Regions from separate parts of the uncultured Intestinibacter sp. genome, predicted to be linked through region 1. Evidence: riboswitches for the same ligand, from Rfam matches in the RefSeq annotation. Region 1 holds a riboswitch; each other region holds the start of a gene.
What was found. Region 1 has a riboswitch for FMN ahead of ribD (bifunctional diaminohydroxyphosphoribosylaminopyrimidine deaminase/5-amino-6-(5-phosphoribosylamino)uracil reductase RibD). Riboswitches for the same ligand answer to the same signal wherever they lie in the genome.

Region 1 (3,284 bases):
TTTTAATGTTTTGTCTTTTAGTAATAATATTATGTGAATGCTATATTAAAGTGGATCCATATGGTTCTATTTTATATACAATATTTAAAAAGAACATAGATATACAACAGATAGAAATATACGCTATTATAGGATTTATAATATTTTTATCAACAAAAATATTCGCTGGTATTTTCTTTAAAAAGGACTTAGCTTTTTTAAATAAAAAGAAATTCCAAGTGAAAGATGGAAAAGGGAAATAACTTTATTAAAAGTTTTATACATAAACTAAAAAAGCACTAGTCTAAAAAAGACAGTGCTTTTTATATATTACAATATATTTTATTTAAGAGAAAATACAATAATTATACTTTTTACGTTAATTTAAGCGATATTAAGAATATCATACTTGAATATTATTGGTTTACAAGTATTATATATCTTGTTATTCCAGCCAAATTGAAGAAAAAAGTTAACTTCTAAATCCTTTTCTGTTTTTGATGAATCTATTGCAATTAATGCTTTTGTTATGGTTTTATTAGTATATCCTAGATTCTTTAATGCTTCTGTAATCTCGTTGTCCATATTTTGCATTATAGCCAAAGTATCATCATAATTCTCATCAAATAATGATTTTAAATTAGATATTAAGTGTATAGAACATTGGGTTTGTTCATATAAGAAGTTTATTGAATGAAGGTAGCCCTTATCTCTACTTATTATATAATACTCAATATTTTTTTTAGTATTAGATCCGATTAATAGTCCTAAACAACTTACCAATTGAAAATCAAGACAATTTTTGCCGCCAGATTCTATATGTATATTTTTTATAGTGGCTTTTGTTTCTATAGTTTTTATTAAATTGTTATGAAAATTGTGAACAATAGTCTTATCTGTTGTAAAAAGTATTATTAAATCATTTTCATCTAAATAATTAGCTCCTTTTAGTGAACGTATATTTACGTTCTCTGTATCTACTAAAAAAATCTTTTGCATTTTTAATCTCCCTTATTAATTTTTAAAATAATGAGCTCATCTATTTAGAATTATTTACAAAAAAAAATTTTATATACCATATTTTAAAATCTATAGAAAAATTTATTTCTTAAATTTAGAATAATATTAAGAAATAATTTTTATTAAGATGAAGGGGGCAAAGGGTCAAAATTAAAAGTAATTTTGATTTTATAGAATTATGAATGAAAATAAAGATAAGGCGATAGATTTTGATAAAAAATTAAAAGAAAAATTAGGGAGAGACTTAAAACAGGAAGTAGATAATGGTGAGTATGATAAACTAATAGACTATATTATAAAGGCTTATAATGAAGGGCTAAATGTGTTTTATGAGGAGGGTATTAAAGAATTTTTTGATAAATTTGCTAAAACAAATGATAAAAATTTAAGCTCTATAATAGGCATACTAGATTCACAAAGAGAAACAATAACAAATTTAAATAAAAAAATACAAAATCAAGAAAAGCGAATTGCTAAATTAGAAAAAGAAATAGAATTAATTAAAAAGAAATAAAATTAATTTTGAAAAAAATAGATAATAAATTGCAAATTATTTCAAAATGTGTTACATTACAGATATAAGTTAATAAAGATGAATTTAAAATATTCTTCAGGGCAGGGTGCAATTCCCGACCGGCGGTATAGCCCGCGAGCTACGATTGTAGTTGATTTGGTGAGATTCCAAAGCCGACAGTAAAGTCTGGATGAGAGAAGATAAAAAATGATAAAAACAAATTTAAGTTAGTTTTAGTATCATTTTAATTATTGAACGTATAGCCCTGATTATATCAGGGCTTTTTTGATTGTAAAAAAATGGTTATAAAATATGCTGATGTAAATTCATTATAGAGAAAGAAGGAATTCTTATGAAATTTGACTCAAAATCTCAAGAAGATAATTACTATATGAAAAAGGCTTTAGAGCTTGCGAAATTGGGAATTGGTGCAGTAAATCCAAATCCATTAGTAGGATGCATTATAGTTAAAAATAATAAAATAATTGGACAAGGATATCATATGGAATATGGTCAAGCACATGCGGAAGTAAATGCAATAAATAGTGCTAAGGAAGATATAAAAGATTCTACAGTGTATGTTACATTAGAACCTTGTTCACATTTTGGCAAAACACCTCCATGTGCAGATAATTTAATAAGGCATAAGGTTAAAAGAGTTGTAATTTGTAATACAGATCCCAATCCACTAGTAGCAGGAGGCGGAATAAAAAAATTACGAGAATCTGGAATTGAAGTTACAACAGGGATTTTAAAAGAAGAAGGTCTAAAGTTAAATGAGGTATTTTTTCACTACATAAAAAACAATAAACCATTAGTTATTTCAAAAACTGCTGTTAGTATGGATGGAAAAATAGCGACTAAACATATGGAATCTAAGTGGATTTCAAACGAAAAATCTAGACAAATGACGCATGAATTTAGAAATAAATATATGGCTATTATGGTAGGTATAAATACCGTTTTAAAAGATAACCCGAGTTTGACAACTAGGATAGAAAATCAAAAAACTAGAAATCCGATAAGAATAGTAATCGATACTAATTTAAAAATTCCTATGGACTTAAACTTAGTAAAAGATAAAAAAGCAAAAACAATAATTTTTACATGCAAAAACGACTTAAGCAAGATAAACTTACTCAAAGAAAACAATGTAGATGTATATATTTCACCAAAAGATGAATCAGGAGTAGATTTAAATTTTGTAATAAAAAAATTGGGTGAATTAAAAATAGATTCAGTATTAGTCGAAGGTGGGGCGACTTTAAATGACAGTTTATTTAGAAAAAATTTAGTTGATAAAGTTAAAATATTTATGGCTCCGAAGATAATAGGAGGAAAGGATGCACCTAGTTTTGTATCTGGAATGGGAATTGAGAGTTTGAGTGATGCAATAAACTTACATATTACAAATACAACAATGATAGATAATGATATTTTGATAGAGGCAGATGTAATTAAATAAATTTGATTACAGAGAGGAGGTATTATGTTTACTGGAATTGTCGAAGAAGTCGGAATAGTTAAAAATATTACGGCGAGTGGTAAAAGTGGGAAGATAAGAATTTGTGCAAATAAAGTTTTAGAAGATGTAAATCTAGGTGATTCTATAGCGGTTAATGGAGTATGCTTAACAGTTTGTGAAGTATTTCAAAATGAATTTGTAGCAGATGTGATGATGGAAACTGTAAGAGCGACAAATTTAAGCACATTAACAAGAAATTCAAAAGTAAATCTGGAAAGAGCTATGAGCTTATCATCGAGATTTGGA
Region 2 (3,284 bases), on a different contig from region 1:
GAATAATCGCAATAGGTGGAGGCGTATCTAAATCAGAAGATATTATCTTAGATGGATTAAAAGAGATGGTAAGGGGGCATCTTGTTTATAAAGAAGAGGAGTTTGCAGATATTGTAATAGCTACTTTAGGCAATGATGCTGGAATAATTGGAGCTGCAATATTAGGGCAATAAAATAAAAATAAGTCCGAGTTATTTTATAATTTCTCGGACTTACTTTATATTAAAATAAAATTTTCTATCTAAATCCAAAGAATCCATAGTTAAATCTATTAAAATTTCTTCAATTGCAGTTAGAGTAGCAACTATGAAAATCATAAATAAATTTAAACCCATAGTAGGTACGAATCTAAATAAAATAACAAAAATCATAATCATATCAGGTATACTATCCAATTTTGCCCCAAGTTTACTTGTTGCATTAAATTTTCGGGCGATAAACCCATCTAATACATCTAAAATTCCGCAAATTATATAAATAAATATAAATAATAATTTTTTAGGATTTAAATAAATTAAAAATAGGGAAAAAAATATTCTAAATGATGAGAGAATATTAGGGATAAATTTCATGAAATCACATCTTTCTAAAATTAAATTATATCTATAAGTATAGCAATACCAACCGTTTTATTCATTTATTATAAAAAATAAAAATAAATTAGGAAAAAGTGATTGACAGATTAAGACAGACTTACTATAATTTAAATCAAGATAATGATAATTAATATCAAATATAAATAATTCACAATAAAGATTAATAATCAAAGGAAGGTGGAAATTTAAAATGAGTAAAATAGCAGTAGTATATTGGAGTGGAACAGGAAACACAGAAGCAATGGCTAATTTAATAGCTGATGGTATAAAAGAAGCAGGCGCTGAAGTTGAAGTAGCTACAAGTGATTGCTTTGGAATAGATGATGTAGATAATTATGAAAAAATAGTATTAGGTTGCCCATCAATGGGAGATGAAGAATTAGAGGATTCAGAATTTGAACCAATGTATTCATCAATAAAACCAAAATTAAATGGTAAAAAAGTAGCATTATTCGGATCTTATGGATGGGGAGAATGTGACTGGATGAGAGATTGGGAAGCTGATGCTAAAGCGGCTGGTGCAGTTTTAATGTCAGAAGAAGGATTAACAGTTAATGAAACACCAGAAGGAGACGCTTGTGACGAGTGTAAAGCTTATGGTAAAAAAATAGCACAAGCATAATAAAAATATAAAACCCTAAATATATTCAAAAAAGAGAGTAGATGTAAGAATAGAAATATTTTTAATACATATAGTATTTTATAAATACTACTAATATATGTTTAATATGTAAATATAGTTTATATTGTTTTAAAACCGAAAAATAAAATTTAAAAAGTTAAAAATAAAAATTAAAAATAAAAGTTAAAAAATAAAAAAGTAAATAAAAGTGTTCAAAAAATAAAACTTTAGAGAGATTTAAGCCATATCGAGGGAGGATAAAAAATAGGCAACTATTTTTTAAACCTCCCTTTTCCTCTTTAAAATGTTTTTATTGACATATATTTACAATAATACTACCATCAAATTATAAATAAAAATATATGTCTTCGGGGCAGGGTGAAATTCCCTACCGGCGGTAAAGCCCGCGAACTATTTTTATAGTTGATTTGGTGAAATTCCAAAGCCGACAGTAAAGTCTGGATGAGAGAAGAATGTTTTAGAATTTAGGTAATATGTAGCTCGGAGATATTTTCTTCGAGCTTTTTTAATCCGAAGATATAAGAAATTTGGAGGCATAGTAAATGACGAAGTATTATATTGGATTTGATTGTGGAACTCAAAGTACAAAGACAGCTTTGTATAGGGATGATATGGTTTGTATGGCAAAAACACAAATAGCAACTAATTTAAAATGTCCAAAACCAGAGTGGCTTGAAATGGATGTCGATGATTATTTAGATGGTGTAATTGAAGGTATAAAATACTGTATTGAAGCTAGTGGTATAGATCCCAAAGACATAAGAGCTATTTGTGGAGATGGTGTAATCTGTGGGATTGTAGGTGTAGATAAAAATTTAAACCCTATAACTCCATACATAAATTATCTAGATTCTAGAACAAAAGAAGATGCAAAATGGTTAAATGAAAATGTAGAAAATATATGGGCAAGTGAAAGTGGAAATGCGTATGTAGATTCGTTTTATCCACCATTATTTGCGCGTTGGTTTTTAAAAAATATAGAAGGGTTCAGAGAAAATGGTGCAAAACTTTTGAATAATGGACCTTATGTTTTGGCAAAATTAGCAGGATTAAAAGCTGATGATGCATTTATAGATTGGGCGACTATTTCGGGATGGGCGCTTGGTTATGATGTTATAAATAAAAAATGGTCAGAAAAGCAAATGAAACTTTTAGATATACCTATGAGGATGTTGCCTAAAATAGTTAAGCCATGGGATATTGTAGGGAATCTATGTGATGAAATGGCAGAAAAATTGGGATTACCATCTGGAATACCTATCGTAGCAGGTGCAGGTGATACAATGCAATCTAATATCGCTTGCGGAATAATAAATCCAAACATGGCATCTGATGTAGCAGGGACTTGTTCAATGTTTACTGTAACAACAGATCAAATAAATGAAAAATTGAGCACAAAAGACTCTGGTCTAATTTTCTGTAGTGGAACATTGCCAGATACTTATTTTTACTGGGGATACATAAGAACTGGCGGGTTATCGCTTAGATGGTTTAGAGATAATATTTGTGATAAGGTTGGTGAATCTTCTTATTATGATGAACTACAACAAAAGGCTGAAAAAGTTAAGCCAGGATGTGAAGGTGTATTATTTCTTCCTTATCTACAAGGTGGTTCTGTAGGAATAGAAAATGCAAGTGGAGCGTTTTTAAATTTGACAACAAATACGGACCAAGGAATTATGTGGCGTGCTGTGCTTGAGGCGATAGGTTATGATTATATTTATGTTGCAGACATGTATAGAAATGCAGGGTGTAATTTAGATAGAATTGTTGTGACAGAAGGAGGCAGCAAAAGTTCTTTATGGAATCAAATTAAGGCCGACATGCTAGGAAGTGAAGTAGTAACATTAGAAAATGTCGAAGGTGCAGTACTTTCGGATGCAATACTTGCCGCTTATGCAGTAGGTGACATACACGATTTGAAAAAAGCACTTTTAGATGTAGTTAAAGTTAAAAAAGTTTATACTCCAAATAAAGAAAATACTAAATTTTATAGAGAGATGTTTAAAATTCAACAACAAATAATAAGAAATGATATGAAAAGT
Region 3 (3,284 bases), on a different contig from region 1:
TGCCATACCAATTCTAAGCCCTGTGAAAGAACCTGGACCTTCACAAACTGCAATCGCATCAATCTCACGCACATTTAAATCACTTAAACCTAGCATATTTTCTATCATTGGCATAAGTTTTTGTGAATGAGTTTTTTTAGTGTTAATTGTATATTCACAAATTAATTTATTGTCTTCTATAACAGCTACACTTGCCGCCATAGATGATGTATCTATCCCTAAAATCTTCATTATTTAGTCAACTCCTCAACTATTTTTTCATATTCTTCGCCATAAGGAATAAGCGTCATCTCTCTTCCCATGTCTTTGTAGTTTAATTCTATTTTTAAGTATTCATCTGGTAGTATGTCCTCGATTATATTTGCCCATTCGATTATACATACACCGTCACCATTTATGTATTCTTCAAATCCTATATCGTACATTTCCTCGCTACATCCAATTCTGTATACGTCGAAATGATATAGTGGCATTTTTCCTTCGTATTGGTTCACTATTGTGAAAGTTGGACTTGTGATATAGTCATCTACTTCTAGTGCCTCTGCCAAACTTTGAGTCATTGTTGTTTTTCCTGCACCTAAATCACCGATTAAACAAACTATGCTCCCTGGCTTTAAAAGTTTACCTAACTTAAAACCAATCTCCCTAGTTTCTTGATCGTTATTTAAGTATATATTCTTTATCATCTGTGTGTTTTTCATATTTTCATCTCCGTATCTAATCTACTATTTAAACTATAAGGTGAAATTAATGTTATTTATTACACTCTACAGTTTAAATATAAACCAAATATTATTATATTATACTTTTTAGTAGTTTTATAGGCTTATACGTTATTTTTTCAATGTATAAGACTATATTTATTATAACCTAAAAAAAGTATGAGATATGTCGCTAGCCTTATACTTTTCATTAACTCGATGGAAACTAAAAAACCTGCCCTAACAAAAGGACAGGTTTATTTTTATAAATCTATTTAACTCTTAATATTCTTTCCATCTTTTTATATAATGGTAAAATTACCACTGTCATGATTGCACCTTTTAATATATTAAACGGTATTACTAACCAAATCATAAAAGTGAATAAATCTGTAACTCTGTGGTTTAATACTGTACCCATGCTTATTATTACATCCATTGGCATTACTAATCCGTATAATGGGAATACTATGTAATAATCTACTACTGCACCGACTATCGCCATAAGTATTGTTCCTAAAACACCACCGATTAATACATTTTTATAAGTTTTAGCTTTTCTACATATAAAGCATACCATTAATACATATGGTCCTGCGATTAATATGTTTGCTATTTCACCAACGCCTCCAGTTGTACTTCCTGAAACTGCTTGTAATAAGTTTTTGATTACGACTACTATAAAACCTGCAACAGGTCCCATTGATAATCCACCGAATACTGCTACTATATCTGATAAATCAAGTTTTAAAAATGATGGGAATATTGGTAATGGCACTTCTAAAAATCTTAAAAAATAAGATATAGCTGCCAAAATTCCTATCTGAGCTATCACTCTAGTAGACATTGTTCTTTTTGATTTATGAGTATTTACACTTTGTTGCATAATACATAACCTCCAATAAAATAAATTATTATAGGTCAAATAAAAAAACTCGAGAGAATCTTCTTCTTCGAGTTTTATGAGCAATCATAATAAATAAATCTTTTAAATTTATAACTCTCTTCTCTCATCCAGACTCTACTGTCGGCTTTGGAATTTCACCAAATCAACTAATTAAATAGCTCGCGGGCTTTACCGCCGGTAGGGAATCTCACCCTGCCCCGAAGAATTTTTCTAGTTATTTTATTTTCCTATTCAATTATTATAATAATCAATGTAATAATTTCTGTCAACAAAATTAATATTTTCACATGCTACATTTATACATTATTCTTATTAATTCCATATTTTTTTATATATTGAATATTATTTTTAGCATATATTAGATATAAATTTTTATTTTTTTGTTTACACAATATTATTTTTTGAATTTAAATTATAATTATTTATTTTAATTATAACTTAATGTTATTGTTTCCTTAATATTATTTTTTCACTAATTACATTATTATATTATCTTTTTACTAATTACATTATTCTTATTAATTATTTTTAATGTTTTATTAGTTACTTTCTAATTACTTTTTTATTACTTTTTAATGCTTAGATTTTACATTTAATTTATCTTTTATAAACGACTTTTCCATCTATTATTGTGTATAAAACATTACTTTGGATTTCTAGTGGGTTTCCGTCCCAAATTACTATATCGGCATCTTTTCCAACTTCTATAGAACCAACTCTGTCTTCTATTCCTAAAACTTTTGCTGGATTTATAGTTATCGCCTCTAATGCTTTTTCTTGTTTCATACCGTATTTAACAGCTAATCCCGCACATATAGGTAGATATTGCAGTGGGATTACTGGATGGTCTGTCATTATGCAGATATCCTTCCCTGCATTTGATAAAATCCCAGCAGTTTCAAAAGTTAAGTTTCTAAGCTCAATTTTTGATCTTTCTGATAAAGATGGACCTACTATAAGTGGATAATCTTCTTCTAATAATTCTTCCACTATCATGTGCCCCTCTGTGCAGTGATCTAGTGTAAGTTTTAAATCGAATTCTTGAGCAATTCTTATCGCTGTGAACATATCGTCAGCTCTGTGTGCATGTGCTTTTAAAGGTATTTCCTTTTTTAACACAGGTATAAGCGATTCTAATTTTATATCAAATTCTGGCTTATCTATATCTTCATCTTCTTCTGCCGATTTTAAGTCAAATAAATATTCTTCTGCCTTTCTTAAATTCTCTCTAAGTAATGCAGCAATCGCCATTCTTGTCTGTGGTGTATTATCATTTGAACCGTAGCATGATTTTGGATTTTCACCAAATGCAACTTTTGATGCAACTGGATTTTTGATTATCATTTTGTCTATTCTTCTACCAAAAGTTTTGATTGCAGCTGCTTGTCCACCCATAACATTTGCACTTCCAGGAGTTGTGCAAACTGCTGTTATTCCACCTTCATACGCCTCTTTAAATGTTCTATCCATTGGATTTATTCCGTCGATTACATTTAAGTGTGGTGTTATAGGGTCAGTTTCTTCGTTTCCATCAGCACCTTCTACTCCCATTCCGTCTTCCCAAAGACCTAAATGAGTGTGTGCATCGATAAACCCTGGATAGATGAATTGCCCTTGTGCATCTATTATTTCTAATGTATCCGTATTTGGGTCAAAATCAAACTCACCATTAGCTC

Region 2: another riboswitch for FMN. It lies ahead of RDX53_RS03425 (FGGY-family carbohydrate kinase); the one in region 1 lies ahead of ribD (bifunctional diaminohydroxyphosphoribosylaminopyrimidine deaminase/5-amino-6-(5-phosphoribosylamino)uracil reductase RibD).
Region 3: another riboswitch for FMN. It lies ahead of RDX53_RS02830 (ECF transporter S component); the one in region 1 lies ahead of ribD (bifunctional diaminohydroxyphosphoribosylaminopyrimidine deaminase/5-amino-6-(5-phosphoribosylamino)uracil reductase RibD).

What each region holds. Positions count from the first base shown of each region.
Region 1 is NZ_CABQXJ010000041.1:17,702-20,985, forward strand. Features, by position in the region: gene RDX53_RS08610 (hypothetical protein) at 1-242, shown strand, start outside; gene RDX53_RS08615 (PIN domain-containing protein) at 364-978, opposite strand; gene RDX53_RS08620 (hypothetical protein) at 1,178-1,513, shown strand; FMN riboswitch at 1,602-1,719, shown strand; gene ribD (bifunctional diaminohydroxyphosphoribosylaminopyrimidine deaminase/5-amino-6-(5-phosphoribosylamino)uracil reductase RibD) at 1,866-2,978, shown strand; gene RDX53_RS08630 (riboflavin synthase) at 3,003-3,284, shown strand, end outside.
Region 2 is NZ_CABQXJ010000010.1:39,444-42,727, reverse strand. Features, by position in the region: gene RDX53_RS03440 (ROK family protein) at 1-173, shown strand, start outside; gene RDX53_RS03435 (CDP-alcohol phosphatidyltransferase family protein) at 213-572, opposite strand; gene RDX53_RS03430 (flavodoxin) at 787-1,218, shown strand; FMN riboswitch at 1,579-1,696, shown strand; gene RDX53_RS03425 (FGGY-family carbohydrate kinase) at 1,782-3,284, shown strand, end outside.
Region 3 is NZ_CABQXJ010000008.1:36,504-39,787, reverse strand. Features, by position in the region: gene tsaB (tRNA (adenosine(37)-N6)-threonylcarbamoyltransferase complex dimerization subunit type 1 TsaB) at 1-231, opposite strand, end outside; gene tsaE (tRNA (adenosine(37)-N6)-threonylcarbamoyltransferase complex ATPase subunit type 1 TsaE) at 231-683, opposite strand; gene RDX53_RS02830 (ECF transporter S component) at 973-1,587, opposite strand; FMN riboswitch at 1,700-1,817, opposite strand; gene RDX53_RS02825 (amidohydrolase) at 2,206-3,284, opposite strand, start outside.